DNA from 2 places in the Lysinibacillus sp. FSL L8-0126 genome. Region 2 is predicted to be linked to the other one. Evidence: a T-box and tRNA genes for the amino acid it is inferred to sense, from the RefSeq annotation. Region 2 holds a T-box; the other holds one or more tRNA genes.
The links. The T-box of region 2 lies ahead of proS (proline--tRNA ligase). A T-box ahead of a tRNA ligase gene usually reads a tRNA of that ligase, here a tRNA-Pro.
Positions count from the first base shown of each region.

Region 1: it encodes a tRNA-Pro, which carries the amino acid that the T-box ahead of proS (proline--tRNA ligase) is inferred to sense. The anticodon was not compared.

Region 1 covers NZ_CP152028.1:2,591,736-2,599,137, forward strand. Annotated here, with positions in the region: gene MHI34_RS12655 (DMT family transporter) at 1-226, shown strand, start outside; rRNA gene MHI34_RS12660 (16S ribosomal RNA) at 496-2,047, shown strand; rRNA gene MHI34_RS12665 (23S ribosomal RNA) at 2,291-5,218, shown strand; rRNA gene rrf (5S ribosomal RNA) at 5,384-5,499, shown strand; tRNA gene MHI34_RS12675 (tRNA-Val) at 5,510-5,585, shown strand; tRNA gene MHI34_RS12680 (tRNA-Thr) at 5,589-5,664, shown strand; tRNA gene MHI34_RS12685 (tRNA-Lys) at 5,673-5,748, shown strand; tRNA gene MHI34_RS12690 (tRNA-Leu) at 5,766-5,850, shown strand; tRNA gene MHI34_RS12695 (tRNA-Gly) at 5,886-5,960, shown strand; tRNA gene MHI34_RS12700 (tRNA-Leu) at 5,966-6,054, shown strand; tRNA gene MHI34_RS12705 (tRNA-Arg) at 6,063-6,139, shown strand; tRNA gene MHI34_RS12710 (tRNA-Pro) at 6,147-6,223, shown strand; tRNA gene MHI34_RS12715 (tRNA-Ala) at 6,240-6,315, shown strand; tRNA gene MHI34_RS12720 (tRNA-Met) at 6,343-6,416, shown strand; tRNA gene MHI34_RS12725 (tRNA-Ile) at 6,424-6,500, shown strand; tRNA gene MHI34_RS12730 (tRNA-Ser) at 6,516-6,608, shown strand; tRNA gene MHI34_RS12735 (tRNA-Met) at 6,662-6,736, shown strand; tRNA gene MHI34_RS12740 (tRNA-Asp) at 6,740-6,815, shown strand; tRNA gene MHI34_RS12745 (tRNA-Phe) at 6,873-6,948, shown strand; tRNA gene MHI34_RS12750 (tRNA-Gly) at 6,954-7,027, shown strand; tRNA gene MHI34_RS12755 (tRNA-Ile) at 7,029-7,102, shown strand; tRNA gene MHI34_RS12760 (tRNA-Asn) at 7,110-7,186, shown strand; tRNA gene MHI34_RS12765 (tRNA-Ser) at 7,196-7,286, shown strand; tRNA gene MHI34_RS12770 (tRNA-Glu) at 7,289-7,360, shown strand.
Region 2 covers NZ_CP152028.1:3,897,682-3,905,083, reverse strand. Annotated here, with positions in the region: gene MHI34_RS18855 (hypothetical protein) at 39-452, shown strand; gene MHI34_RS18850 (tyrosine recombinase XerC) at 928-1,890, shown strand; gene MHI34_RS18845 (DinB family protein) at 1,948-2,442, shown strand; gene MHI34_RS18840 (hypothetical protein) at 2,618-2,767, shown strand; gene MHI34_RS18835 (hypothetical protein) at 2,985-3,155, shown strand; gene MHI34_RS18830 (GGDEF domain-containing phosphodiesterase) at 3,547-5,253, shown strand; T-box leader at 5,323-5,542, shown strand; gene proS (proline--tRNA ligase) at 5,678-7,114, shown strand; partial or broken gene MHI34_RS18820 (NUDIX domain-containing protein) at 7,142-7,402, opposite strand, start outside.

The DNA.
Region 1 (7,402 bases), 1.3 Mb from region 2:
ATTGGGTCATACTCTATTTAATTGGTCTATTAAATATGTTAGTACGAATGTTGTTTCAATCGCTATATTATTTGAACCTGTAGGGGCAGCTCTTTTAGCCTTGCTGATATTTAAAGAGTATTTGATTATGACACAAATCATTGGTGGATTGATTGTATTAGCAGGGATTCTATTGTTTGTCATCGATGTTAAAAAGATTTTTAATTTTTTTACGAAAAATGCTTGATTTTTATAATGCTATATTATATATTATTACTTGTCCTTAACAAGAAGGAACGCTTGAAAATAAAGTTTTAAAAAGTTGTTGACTTCTTGTTGTGAACAAGATATGATAATAAAGTCGCTGAAAACGACTTGAATAAAATGAACCTTGAAAACTGAACAAGCAAAACGTAATCAATAAAGTTTTCAGTAACTAACTTCGGTTAGTGAACGAAACAAAATTTTGGACATCAAAATGATGCCAGCAAAACAATTTGAGCTATTCAAATTTCTTTTATGGAGAGTTTGATCCTGGCTCAGGACGAACGCTGGCGGCGTGCCTAATACATGCAAGTCGAGCGAACAGAGAAGGAGCTTGCTCCTTCGACGTTAGCGGCGGACGGGTGAGTAACACGTGGGCAACCTACCTTATAGTTTGGGATAACTCCGGGAAACCGGGGCTAATACCGAATAATCTGTTTCACCTCATGGTGAAATACTGAAAGACGGTTTCGGCTGTCGCTATAGGATGGGCCCGCGGCGCATTAGCTAGTTGGTGAGGTAACGGCTCACCAAGGCGACGATGCGTAGCCGACCTGAGAGGGTGATCGGCCACACTGGGACTGAGACACGGCCCAGACTCCTACGGGAGGCAGCAGTAGGGAATCTTCCACAATGGGCGAAAGCCTGATGGAGCAACGCCGCGTGAGTGAAGAAGGATTTCGGTTCGTAAAACTCTGTTGTAAGGGAAGAACAAGTACAGTAGTAACTGGCTGTACCTTGACGGTACCTTATTAGAAAGCCACGGCTAACTACGTGCCAGCAGCCGCGGTAATACGTAGGTGGCAAGCGTTGTCCGGAATTATTGGGCGTAAAGCGCGCGCAGGTGGTTTCTTAAGTCTGATGTGAAAGCCCACGGCTCAACCGTGGAGGGTCATTGGAAACTGGGAGACTTGAGTGCAGAAGAGGATAGTGGAATTCCAAGTGTAGCGGTGAAATGCGTAGAGATTTGGAGGAACACCAGTGGCGAAGGCGACTATCTGGTCTGTAACTGACACTGAGGCGCGAAAGCGTGGGGAGCAAACAGGATTAGATACCCTGGTAGTCCACGCCGTAAACGATGAGTGCTAAGTGTTAGGGGGTTTCCGCCCCTTAGTGCTGCAGCTAACGCATTAAGCACTCCGCCTGGGGAGTACGGTCGCAAGACTGAAACTCAAAGGAATTGACGGGGGCCCGCACAAGCGGTGGAGCATGTGGTTTAATTCGAAGCAACGCGAAGAACCTTACCAGGTCTTGACATCCCGTTGACCACTGTAGAGATATAGTTTCCCCTTCGGGGGCAACGGTGACAGGTGGTGCATGGTTGTCGTCAGCTCGTGTCGTGAGATGTTGGGTTAAGTCCCGCAACGAGCGCAACCCTTGATCTTAGTTGCCATCATTTAGTTGGGCACTCTAAGGTGACTGCCGGTGACAAACCGGAGGAAGGTGGGGATGACGTCAAATCATCATGCCCCTTATGACCTGGGCTACACACGTGCTACAATGGACGATACAAACGGTTGCCAACTCGCGAGAGGGAGCTAATCCGATAAAGTCGTTCTCAGTTCGGATTGTAGGCTGCAACTCGCCTACATGAAGCCGGAATCGCTAGTAATCGCGGATCAGCATGCCGCGGTGAATACGTTCCCGGGCCTTGTACACACCGCCCGTCACACCACGAGAGTTTGTAACACCCGAAGTCGGTGAGGTAACCTTTTGGAGCCAGCCGCCGAAGGTGGGATAGATGATTGGGGTGAAGTCGTAACAAGGTAGCCGTATCGGAAGGTGCGGCTGGATCACCTCCTTTCTAAGGATTATTTCGGAATACAAACCTAGGGTTTGTAAGATTACGTTTTGCGTTCAGTTTTGAAGGTTCATTCTTCTTGAATGAATTACTTCTAATTATGTGCTCCTGTCGCTACGCTTTCGTCGCAAAGCTGCGAGATGTAGAAGCAGGCAGTAGCTTTGTTCTTTGAAAACTGGATAAAACGACATTGAAATTGTAACAAACACATTTATTTTTTAAGTTTTTTTATAGGCTTAATAACTTGGTTAAGTTATTAAGGGCGCACGGCGAATGCCTTGGCACTAGGAGCCGAAGAAGGACGGCACTAACACCGATATGCTTCGGGGAGCTGTAAGTGAGCTTTGATCCGGAGATTTCCGAATGGGGGAACCCACTACGTTTAATCGCGTAGTATCTTGACGTGAATACATAGCGTCTTGAAGGCAGACCCAGGGAACTGAAACATCTAAGTACCTGGAGGAAGAGAAAGAAAAATCGATTCCCTGAGTAGCGGCGAGCGAAACGGGAAGAGCCCAAACCAAGAGGCTTGCCTCTTGGGGTTGTAGGACACTCAATACGGAGTTACAAAAGAGCGAGTTAGATGAAGCGACTTGGAAAGGTCCGCCAGAGCAGGTAAAAGCCCTGTAGTCGAAAGTTCGTTCTCTCCTGAGTGGATCCTGAGTACGGCGGAACACGTGAAATTCCGTCGGAATCCGGGAGGACCATCTCCCAAGGCTAAATACTACCTAGTGACCGATAGTGAACCAGTACCGTGAGGGAAAGGTGAAAAGCACCCCGGAAGGGGAGTGAAAGAGATCCTGAAACCGTGTGCCTACAAGTAGTTAGAGCCCGTTAATGGGTGATAGCGTGCCTTTTGTAGAATGAACCGGCGAGTTACGATTACGTGCGAGGTTAAGCTTTAGAAGGCGGAGCCGCAGCGAAAGCGAGTCTGAATAGGGCGAAATAGTACGTGGTCGTAGACCCGAAACCAGGTGATCTACCCATGTCCAGGGTGAAGGTAAGGTAACACTTACTGGAGGCCCGAACCCACGCACGTTGAAAAGTGCGGGGATGAGGTGTGGGTAGCGGAGAAATTCCAATCGAACTTGGAGATAGCTGGTTCTCTCCGAAATAGCTTTAGGGCTAGCCTCGTGATGAGAATACTGGAGGTAGAGCACTGTTTGGACTAGGGGGCCATCCCGGTTTACCGAATTCAGACAAACTCCGAATGCCAGATATTTATACACGGGAGTCAGACTGCGAGTGATAAGATCCGTAGTCAAAAGGGAAACAGCCCAGACCACCAGCTAAGGTCCCAAAGTAATCGTTAAGTGGAAAAGGATGTGGCGTTGCACAGACAACCAGGATGTTGGCTTAGAAGCAGCCATCATTTAAAGAGTGCGTAATAGCTCACTGGTCGAGTGACGCTGCGCCGAAAATGTATCGGGGCTAAACGATTCACCGAAGCTGTGGATTGACATCTACGATGTCAGTGGTAGGAGAGCGTTCTAAGTGCGTTGAAGTCAGACCGGAAGGACTGGTGGAGCGCTTAGAAGTGAGAATGCCGGTATGAGTAGCGAAAGACGGGTGAGAATCCCGTCCACCGTATGACTAAGGTTTCCTGAGGAAGGCTCGTCCGCTCAGGGTTAGTCGGGACCTAAGCCGAGGCCGATAGGCGTAGGCGATGGACAACAGGTTGATATTCCTGTACCACCTCCTCACCGTTTGAGAAATGGGGGGACGCAGTAGGATAGGGTAAGCGCGCTGTTGGTTATGCGCGTCCAAGCAGTAAGGCGTGTGTGTAGGCAAATCCGCACACTGTAACGTTGAGCTGTGATGGCGAGTCCGTATGGACGAAGTTCCTGATTTCACACTGCCAAGAAAAGCCTCTATCGAGGTGAGAGGTGCCCGTACCGCAAACCGACACAGGTAGTCGAGGAGAGAATCCTAAGGTGTGCGAGAGAACTCTCGTTAAGGAACTCGGCAAAATGACCCCGTAACTTCGGGAGAAGGGGTGCTCTTGAGCGTGCAAGCGCATGAGAGCCGCAGTGAATAGGCCCAGGCGACTGTTTAGCAAAAACACAGGTCTCTGCAAAACCGTAAGGTGACGTATAGGGGCTGACGCCTGCCCGGTGCTGGAAGGTTAAGAGGAGTGGTTAGCGCAAGCGAAGCTGCGAATTGAAGCCCCAGTAAACGGCGGCCGTAACTATAACGGTCCTAAGGTAGCGAAATTCCTTGTCGGGTAAGTTCCGACCCGCACGAAAGGCGTAACGATCTGGGCACTGTCTCAACGAGAGACTCGGTGAAATTATAGTACCTGTGAAGATGCAGGTTACCCGCGACAGGACGGAAAGACCCCGTGGAGCTTTACTGTAGCCTGATATTGAATTTTGGTACAACTTGTACAGGATAGGTAGGAGCCAGAGATCTCGGAGCGCCAGCTTCGAAGGAGGCGTCGGTGGGATACTACCCTGGTTGTATTGAAATTCTAACCCATGCCCCTTAGCGGGGCAGGAGACAGTGTCAGGCGGACAGTTTGACTGGGGCGGTCGCCTCCTAAAAGGTAACGGAGGCGCCCAAAGGTTCCCTCAGAATGGTTGGAAATCATTCGTAGAGTGTAAAGGCACAAGGGAGCTTGACTGCGAGACCTACAAGTCGAGCAGGGTCGAAAGACGGGCTTAGTGATCCGGTGGTTCCGCATGGAAGGGCCATCGCTCAACGGATAAAAGCTACCCCGGGGATAACAGGCTTATCTCCCCCAAGAGTCCACATCGACGGGGAGGTTTGGCACCTCGATGTCGGCTCATCGCATCCTGGGGCTGTAGTCGGTCCCAAGGGTTGGGCTGTTCGCCCATTAAAGCGGTACGCGAGCTGGGTTCAGAACGTCGTGAGACAGTTCGGTCCCTATCCGTCGTGGGCGTAGGAAATTTGAGAGGAGCTGTCCTTAGTACGAGAGGACCGGGATGGACACACCGCTGGTGTACCAGTTGTCTTGCCAAAGGCATCGCTGGGTAGCTATGTGTGGACGGGATAAGTGCTGAAAGCATCTAAGCATGAAGCCCCCCTCAAGATGAGATTTCCCATTACGCAAGTAAGTAAGATCCCTCAAAGACGATGAGGTAGATAGGTTCGAGGTGGAAGTGTGGTGACACATGGAGCTGACGAATACTAATCGATCGAGGACTTAACCAAAATGTTTGAACCATTCAATGAACCGTTTATCCAGTTTTGAAAGAACAACTCTTTCAAAAAAGAGAGCTTCAAGACACCATTTATTTTGAAGCTGATATAAAGGAACTTCTGCTAAGAACGCAACATCCATGTTGCAACGCAGAAGCCAGCACATCCATGTGCAAGTCTAGTGATGATGGCAAAGAGGTCACACCCGTTCCCATACCGAACACGGAAGTTAAGCTCTTTAGCGCCGATGGTAGTTGGGGGCTTCCCCCTGTGAGAGTAGGACGTCGCTAGGCATAATACCCAGGAGGATTAGCTCAGCTGGGAGAGCATCTGCCTTACAAGCAGAGGGTCGGCGGTTCGAGCCCGTCATCCTCCACCATATGCCGGTTTAGCTCAGCAGGTAGAGCAACTGACTTGTAATCAGTAGGTCGTGGGTTCGATTCCTATAGCCGGCACCATTTTTTTAGAGCCATTAGCTCAGTTGGTAGAGCATCTGACTTTTAATCAGAGGGTCGAAGGTTCGAGTCCTTCATGGCTCACCATTTTTAAATAATAATAAGCGGGTGTGGCGGAATTGGCAGACGCACTAGACTTAGGATCTAGCGCCGCAAGGCGTGGGGGTTCGACTCCCTTCACCCGCACCATTATTTCATTGCCAGATAAAAAAACTTATGCACATGCGGAAGTAGTTCAGTGGTAGAACACCACCTTGCCAAGGTGGGGGTCGCGAGTTCGAACCTCGTCTTCCGCTCCAAATGTGCCGGGGTGGCGGAACTGGCAGACGCACAGGACTTAAAATCCTGCGGTAGGTGACTACCGTACCGGTTCGATTCCGGTCCTCGGCACCATTTTTAATGCGCCCGTAGCTCAATTGGATAGAGCGTCTGACTACGGATCAGAAGGTTATGGGTTCGACTCCTGTCGGGCGCGCCAAAAAGAACGGGAAGTAGCTCAGCTTGGTAGAGCACTTGGTTTGGGACCAAGGGGTCGCAGGTTCGAATCCTGTCTTCCCGACCATTTCCAAAGAAATTATGGGGCCTTAGCTCAGCTGGGAGAGCGCCTGCCTTGCACGCAGGAGGTCAGCGGTTCGATCCCGCTAGGCTCCACCATAATAAATTAACCAGTATAAAGATCCTGGCGGCGTAGCTCAGCTGGCTAGAGCGTACGGTTCATACCCGTAAGGTCGGGGGTTCGATCCCCTCTGCCGCCATCTTAAAGGACCTTTAGCTCAGTTGGTTAGAGCAGACGGCTCATAACCGTCCGGTCGCAGGTTCGAGTCCTGCAAGGTCCACCATTTATATATTGCAACGGAGGTATACCCAAGTCTGGCTGAAGGGATCGGTCTTGAAAACCGACAGGCGGGTAACACCGCGCGGGGGTTCGAATCCCTCTACCTCCTCCAGTTTTAAATCTTTATAAATGGTGCTTTAAAAACTCGAAACCGTATAAAATTATCGCGGGGTGGAGCAGTGGTAGCTCGTCGGGCTCATAACCCGAAGGTCGTTGGTTCAAATCCGGCCCCCGCAACCAAATGGTCCCGTGGTGTAGCGGTTAACATGCCTGCCTGTCACGCAGGAGATCGCCGGTTCGATCCCGGTCGGGACCGCCATTATTTTCATAAGAAGATATGATAAGCAAAAGAAAATAAGCTTAGCATGGACGAAATGGGTCAGTAGCTCAGTTGGTAGAGCATTAGATTGAAGCTCTAAGTGTCGGCGGTTCGATTCCGTCCTGACCCACCATTTATGCGGGTGTAGTTTAATGGTAAAACCTCAGCCTTCCAAGCTGATGTCGTGGGTTCGATTCCCATCACCCGCTCCAAGGGCCTATAGCTCAGCTGGTTAGAGCGCACGCCTGATAAGCGTGAGGTCGATGGTTCGAGTCCATTTAGGCCCATCATTATTCCGAAGTAGCTCAGTTGGTAGTAGCACCTGACTGTTAATCAGGTTGTCGCAGGTTCGAGTCCTGCCTTCGGAGCCATTTTTATGTGGGGAAGTACTCAAGAGGCTGAAGAGGCGCCCCTGCTAAGGGTGTAGGTCGGGTAACCGGCGCGAGGGTTCAAATCCCTCCTTCTCCGCCATTGGCCCGTTGGTCAAGTGGTTAAGACACCGCCCTTTCACGGCGGTAACACGGGTTCGAATCCCGTACGGGTCATACTAAAAAACAGTAGATGCACACGCATCTACTGTTTTTTCA
Region 2 (7,402 bases):
TTACACTGTGAATAAATACATATAAGGAGCTAACAATCATGACCATCATTAATTTAATGCAAGCTTATGAATTAGATAAACTATCTAAATTAAATTTTTCAGAAGAAGAGATCTTAGGCGCTTTACGTACGGGGGATGTATCAGCTTGGCAAGAACAAGTACCAAACTATGAATTTAATGAGACAATGGCTCTTTATAAAGAAGGGGAACAACAATTCATAGAAGCGTACCATGGCCATTATCGAATCAAGTATGTAACATTGCCAGGCATCCAACGTTTATTGCAGCTTCGCTTTCAATTAGAAGAAGGGAAGGATTACCAACTGTTAGAAACAGGTATCCAGCATTTAACGTGTAATGAGGAGACAGTCGCAAGACTTCAGCAAATGTTATCGACAAACTGGTCACTAACAAAACAGGCAGACGGTGCTTATTCAGTTTTTGTAAAATAATACCATTCGTGTTGTGAGACGAATCGACATGGGTAGTGACCCATCTTCTATTTTTTCAAAGCGTCTCACAGGGCAAGCGAATTGCGACTTCTCGTAACTTTGTTTTCAAGTAAATAAACAATACTCAAGCTACCAAGTAGAAGTTACTTGATATTAATCACTCCGATATTGCCATAAGACATAGCCCTTTTTGACGGTTTAGTAGAAGGTGGGCAAGACAAGCATTTAAGCTGAATCAAGATGAAGTATACTAGATTTTAATATTCATTTAACGTGAACTTTATGACTATTTTCCTGCAACTGTCACAAAAGATTTAAAAGGAAATCCTCTTTTTTAAAAAAGGGGATTTTTTTATCGCTTAAAAAGAACATTTGTTCTATATCGTGAAAAAGGGCATTTTTTTCAATAAAGTTCCCAAATTTATATTTGGGAACGTTTTTTCATGGTAAAATAGAGCAAATAGAGGTGATTAGCATGCAAAATACCAAGCAACCGAAATTCATGAAGGATTTTCTAGTTTATTTAACGACCATCAAAGGAAAATCACAGCGCACAAGAAAAGAATATGAATATGACCTAACCTTATTTTTCCGTTTCCATAAAGCAATCCAGGAGGATCTGGATATAGAAAATTTAGTAGCCATTGATATTGCCACTATTACAATAGAAGAAATTCGTGATATTACATTAGAGGATCTTTATTACTTTATGGAGTACTGTGAGGTACAGCGAGGAAATTCTGCTGCTTCGAGGGCACGAAAAGTGGCGACATTAAAATCCTTTTTCAAGTACTTGAAAGGAAAACGTCGACTTATTGAGGAAAATCCAGCAGAAGAATTAGAAACACCAAAAATTGGCCGAAAAAGACCAATTTATATGAATCTTCAAGAGGCTACTCAATTTATTGATGGAATACCAACAAATCAGGCATCACCAAGAAATTACTGTATGATGATGTTTTTCTTAAATTTAGGAATACGTGTGACGGAGCTTTGCCAGCTCAATAAAACATCTATTCAAGGACGTTATTTAACGGTTGTCGGGAAGGGCAATAAGGAGCGTACTGTCTACTTAAACGATAGCTGTTTGCAGGCACTCGCAGATTATGAAAATAGTGGGAAAACGCCTTATAAGGGGGACGGGGATGAGCCTCTTTTCGTCTCACAAAAAGGAACACGCTTTACGCGCCAAACTGTTGCCAAAATCGTGAAACGTATTAATCAACAATCAGGTCTTCAAAAGGAACGACTTACACCACATAAGTTGCGTCATACATCTGCGACTATGATGTATAAAGCAGGTGCAGATATTCGGAGCTTACAGCATATCTTAGGACATTCAAGTGTAGCGACGACTCAAATTTATACGCATATAGAGGACGAGCAGCTACAACATGTTTTAGAAAATAATCCCTTTAATATTGTGCGCGAGAGATGATTTTTACCCCTCTCTGTCGAATATAGTAGTATGCCAAATGAAGGGGGTTAACTTATGATGTTAGTAGCAAAAGAACAATTCGACGCAACAAGGGCGCAATTACTTCAAACGATTCAAAACTTAGACAATACAAGCTTTAATGACAAACCAGATGCACAAAGCTGGAGTGTAGCACAAATCTGTCATCATCTTGTGTTAGTAGAGGAAGCAGCCAAAAAAGCCATTACATGGGGATTACAAGCCCAAGAACAATCATCACCTGCAAGAAAAAATGTTCAGCTTGTTGTTTTGGATAGAACAAAAAAATTTCAAGCACCAACTATTGTGGAGCCAATAGATCAGCCTTTTACCGTTCAGGAGATGCTAGATTTACTAGCCACATCAAGAATGAATTTTCTCGCTTTTTTACAAACAATCGAAGAACCTGAAATTTTAACAAAATATGCTGTGAAGCACCCAGCCTTAGGTACATTGCCACTCGATCAATGGATTGAAATGGTTTATTTACACGAGCAGCGTCATATCGAGCAAATACAAGAAATAATGAAATAAACATATGGTAAGTAAGTATAGAGGGATTTGAGCACACAAGTGTGAGCCAAATTCCTTTTATTGTTATATGTTTTTTCTATCATAACCTCTTGACGTGCTACATAATCTGTTATATATTAAATAAAAATAATAACAACTGTTATAAAACAGTTTTCAAATCAAGGAGGAATTTTTAATGACAAAGTATCGAGACGGCTATGAATTTTATTGTGAAATGTGTGAGCGTTATGGATTAGAGCCAATTTCTTTCCGCTATTATGTATTACAGTTATCACAGCAACAACTGTCTGCTTATAACATGCAAGCAAAACAATTAGGCATTTAAAGGACGTGGTTATGACGGAAGCCGACGTGAATATTTTATGAAAAGCCCAGCCATACTAAATACAATGGTTTGGGCTTTTGTGATTTATAAAAGAAATTTCAGATAATTTATTGACAAGCATCATACTCTGTTATATATTTTTAGAAAATAATATTACTGTTATATAACAAAAATCAAAAACCACATTTAGTAGCAATCATGAAAGGAAGTTAGAAGGGTGACAGATTATCGAGAGGGTTATGAATTTTACCGCCAAGTATGTGAGGAGCACGGACTCGAGCCTATTAATTTTCACTATTATATTTTAAATTTATCGCAAGAGCAGTTACATGCATATAACCAATATGCAAAATCATCAGAAGAGTCAATCGAATATGAGGTTTCTTAACTTGTAAAATACCTTATTACCTCTGTGGGTTCGTAAGGTATTTTTGCTTTCACAAAAAATTTACATAGCTGCATTCTCTTTATCTAGCATAATTGAAATTTGTATTTAATAGATAAATAGCCTAAAGAAAGCACTTTCAATAGTACAAAAGTATCAAAAAACTTTACGATTAGGTAAATTTAGGGTGTTTATAACCGCTATTTTTTGGCTATTTTCTCATAAATCCTCAAATAGGGCTTTAGATGTTTTTGATATTTGGGTTGAATTAACTGCTTTTCTAAGACTATAATATAATTACATAAAAAAGGGCGATATACCACAACTTTATACCTCGCTGTAAGATAAAGCAAAAGTACCAAACCCTTCATATTTTAATGAACGGAGAATGAAAATGATGAATATCACGCCTAATAGCATTAATCAAATGAACTATAGTCTAAAAGAATTACAAGATATCTTTTCCGCCATGAATAGTTCCATCATTGTAGCGATTACCGATCGTACCGGGAAAATTACGTTTGTTAATGATCATTTTTGCAAAATTTCGAAGTATACGCGTGAAGAATTATTAGGTCAAGATCACCGTTTACTTAACTCAGGCTTCCATCCTAAATCTTTCTTTAGAGAGATGTGGAGAACAATAGGTAATGGTGATATGTGGAATGGCGAGGTGTGCAATCGTGCGAAAGATGGCAGTTTATATTGGGTAAAGACAACGATTTTCCCATTCCTTGATGAAAAGGGAAAGCCTTATCAATATATCGCCATTCGCGTCGATATTACAGCGCAAAAGGACATAAAAAAAATTACCCATATTGCCTATCACGATGAATTAACAGGACTGCCAAATCGTCGTAAACTAGAACAGCGTTTAGAAAATGAATTCCATCAATCTCGACGTACAGGAGATAAATTTGCGTTATTTTTCATTGATGTGAATCGATTCAAACACATTAACGACGGGCTTGGTCATATTATCGGCGATATGTTTTTAGTGGAAATGTCGAATCGTCTACGAAATGTTGATTATACATCTAATTCATTCTATCGCCACAATAGTGATGAATTTGTCATGATTTTAAATGACGTCAGTCGCATTGACGAAATGGCCAAAGAAATCATTAATGTCTTCAATGAAAGTTTCATAGTCGATACCTATGAATTTTATGCAAGCATCAGTATCGGCATTAGTATATTCCCAGATCATGCAAACTCTGTAGAAGAATTATTGAAAAATGCGGATATTGCCATGTATGCAGCAAAATCTACGCGTGGAAATCAGTACCGTTTATACCGTGACAATATGGATGAAGCCAACGATAAATGGCTTCTATTAGAAACAAAATTACACCAAGCATTAAAACAGGACCGCTTAGAATTACATTACCAGCCTAAAATTGATTTAAAAACAGATACGGTCATTGGCATGGAAGCCTTGCTACGCTGGTATGATCCTGAATTAGGTCATATTCCACCAGATCGTTTTATTCCATTTGCAGAAGAATGTGGGCTTATTAATGATATCGGTGTTTGGGTATTACATAAAGCCTGTGCTCAAGCTCGTTTTTGGAATGAAGCACATAATTTAACATTGCGCGTAGCCGTCAATATTTCTCCGATTCATATTAGTACAAGTAGCTTTGTGGACATGGTGTGTGAAGTCATTGCAGAAACAGGCATTGACCCACACTTATTAGAAATTGAAATTACGGAAATGAGTATGCTTGATTATACGGAAGATTTAATTGATACGATCAAGCAATTACGGGCATTGGGCATTACGATTTCATTAGACGATTTCGGGACAGGCTATTCATCGTTAAACTACTTAAAAAAATTCCCTGTGGATGTCCTTAAAATTGACCGTGCCTTTGTCCGTGACATTGTGCCTGAAAAATCAGGGATTGCGATGATTTCAGCTATGATTTCCTTAGCACATGCTTTAAATCTTCAAGTAGTTGCTGAAGGTGTCGAGGAAGAAGCTGAATTGAACGTACTTCGTGAGCATGGCTGTGAGTATGTGCAGGGTTATTATTTCAGTAAGCCATTGTCTGTAGATGATTTTACAGATTTAATCGTTAATTCTGTGACAAAATAGACCAGTTATGAATTGCTATTCCTGAATGATTTTGCTAAAGTGGGATAAAGCCAAACAGTTCAGACAATATTCAATTTGATGATGTGGCCAAGTAAGTAAGAATTGTGAGACAGAAAATATAGCAATTGCTGAGAGCTATATCACCGCTTCTTTACTGAACACCTACCACGGAGATGTTATGCAAACATAACCGAGTCGTTTTCGTTACCAAACGTGAGAGGGTTTTAAGTTCTACTTAAAGCTAAATCAAGGTGGTACCACGTCTATCCAGCACAAAGACGTCCTTATTCAGAGGACAGCTTTGTGCTTTTTTCATTCAGCTTGATAGTAACAGCTCGCTGAAACAAGCTAAACGCCCTGGTAGATGGCACTGTTTTTCTTACACCAAGGCAACAATGATTTAACAAAAATTGGAGGAGATCACATGTCAAAACAATTAGAAGATTTTTCGAAATGGTATATTGAGACTATCCAAAAAGCTGATTTAATGGATTATACACCTGTTCGTGGCTGTATTGCCTTTAAACCTGATGGCTATGAGATTTGGGAGCATATTCAAGAGGAAATGGATCGTCGCTTTAAAGAGACAGGGCATCGTAATGCCTATTTCCCAATGCTTATTCCTGAATCTTTCTTCCAAAAAGAAAAGGATCATATCGAAGGATTCTCACCTGAGCTACCTTGGGTAACAGAGGCAGCAGGGGAACAATTAGAAGAACGTCTGGCACTACGTCCAACGTCTGAAACGATGATTGGCCATCTTTACTCCAATTGGATTAAAAGCTACCGTGACCTACCCGTTTTGATTAATCAATGGGCAAACGTCTTCCGTTGGGAAAAGAAAACTCTTCCTTTTATTCGCACATCTGAATTTTTATGGCAAGAAGGACATACAGCGCACGTCGATGAAGAGGATGCTCGTCAAGAAACGATGCAAATGCTTGAAATCTATAAAGAAGTTGTAGAACAAGTACTAGCAATTCCAGTTTATGACGGACAAAAAACCCCTTCTGAACGTTTTGCAGGTGCTGTCGATACGTATTCGATTGAGGCGATGATGAAAAATGGCAAGGCTGTGCAAGCTGGTACATCTCATTATTTAGGTACGAAATTTGCAGAAGCCTTTAACATTAAGTATTTAAATAAAGCGAACCAGCATGAGTATGTACACACAACATCTTGGGGTACATCTACGCGCTTAATCGGCTCGGTAATTATGGTACATGGTGATGAGCAGGGGCTTGTTTTACCTCCACGTATCGCGCCAACTCAAGTTGTTTTAATTCCAGTGGGACCATGGAAAAAGAACCCTCAAATTATGGAGCATTTAGATGAAATTTTTGTCGCTTTAAAAGCGAAGGGCATTCGCGTACGCCTTGACGATTCGGACCAATCACCAGGCTTTAAGTTTAATGAATGGGAGCTAAAAGGGGTGCCAGTTCGCATTGAATTAGGACCGCGTGATCTTGACAACAATCAAGCTCTACTTAAAGCCCGTGATGAAGAGGAAAAACGAACAATTGATTTAGCTACGATTATCACAGCCATTGAAGAAGAATTAACAACCATGCAAGCGCGCTTACTCGAAAAAGCACGTCAGTTCCGTGAAGCAAACACACATACAATGATTGATTCATTACCACAATTACAACAGCATATTGAAGCAGCCAAAGCAAACGGTACAATTCCTGGCTGGGTACTAGCTGGTTGGTGTGGAGAAGATGCATGCGAGGAAAAAGTGAAGGAAGAAACAAAATATACATCTCGTAATATGCCGTTTAATCCACCAACAACAAAAACAACATGTATTGGCTGTGGAAATGAAGCTAAACATACGGTTTGGTTTGCACAAGCCTATTAATAACGACTACAACAGCCTCCTATTTAATTAGGAGGCTGTTGTTATGAGGTGGCGATCAATTAAATCCTTTGCTTTCGGGAAGTAGTCCAATTTTAAGCTTGCGCCATCCATCATAGTGAGCCTTCCATCTGTCTGATCAGTTAAAAAGACTGCCGTTACGCCGAATACCTCATCCCCATTAGGATATTTAAAATAGTCCTGTCTCTTCATACAGCTCTCGTTTCGCTGTTTCTTCAAGGGTTTCCCCTGGCTCCATTGCTCCTCCAGGTAATCCCCACATTTCGATAT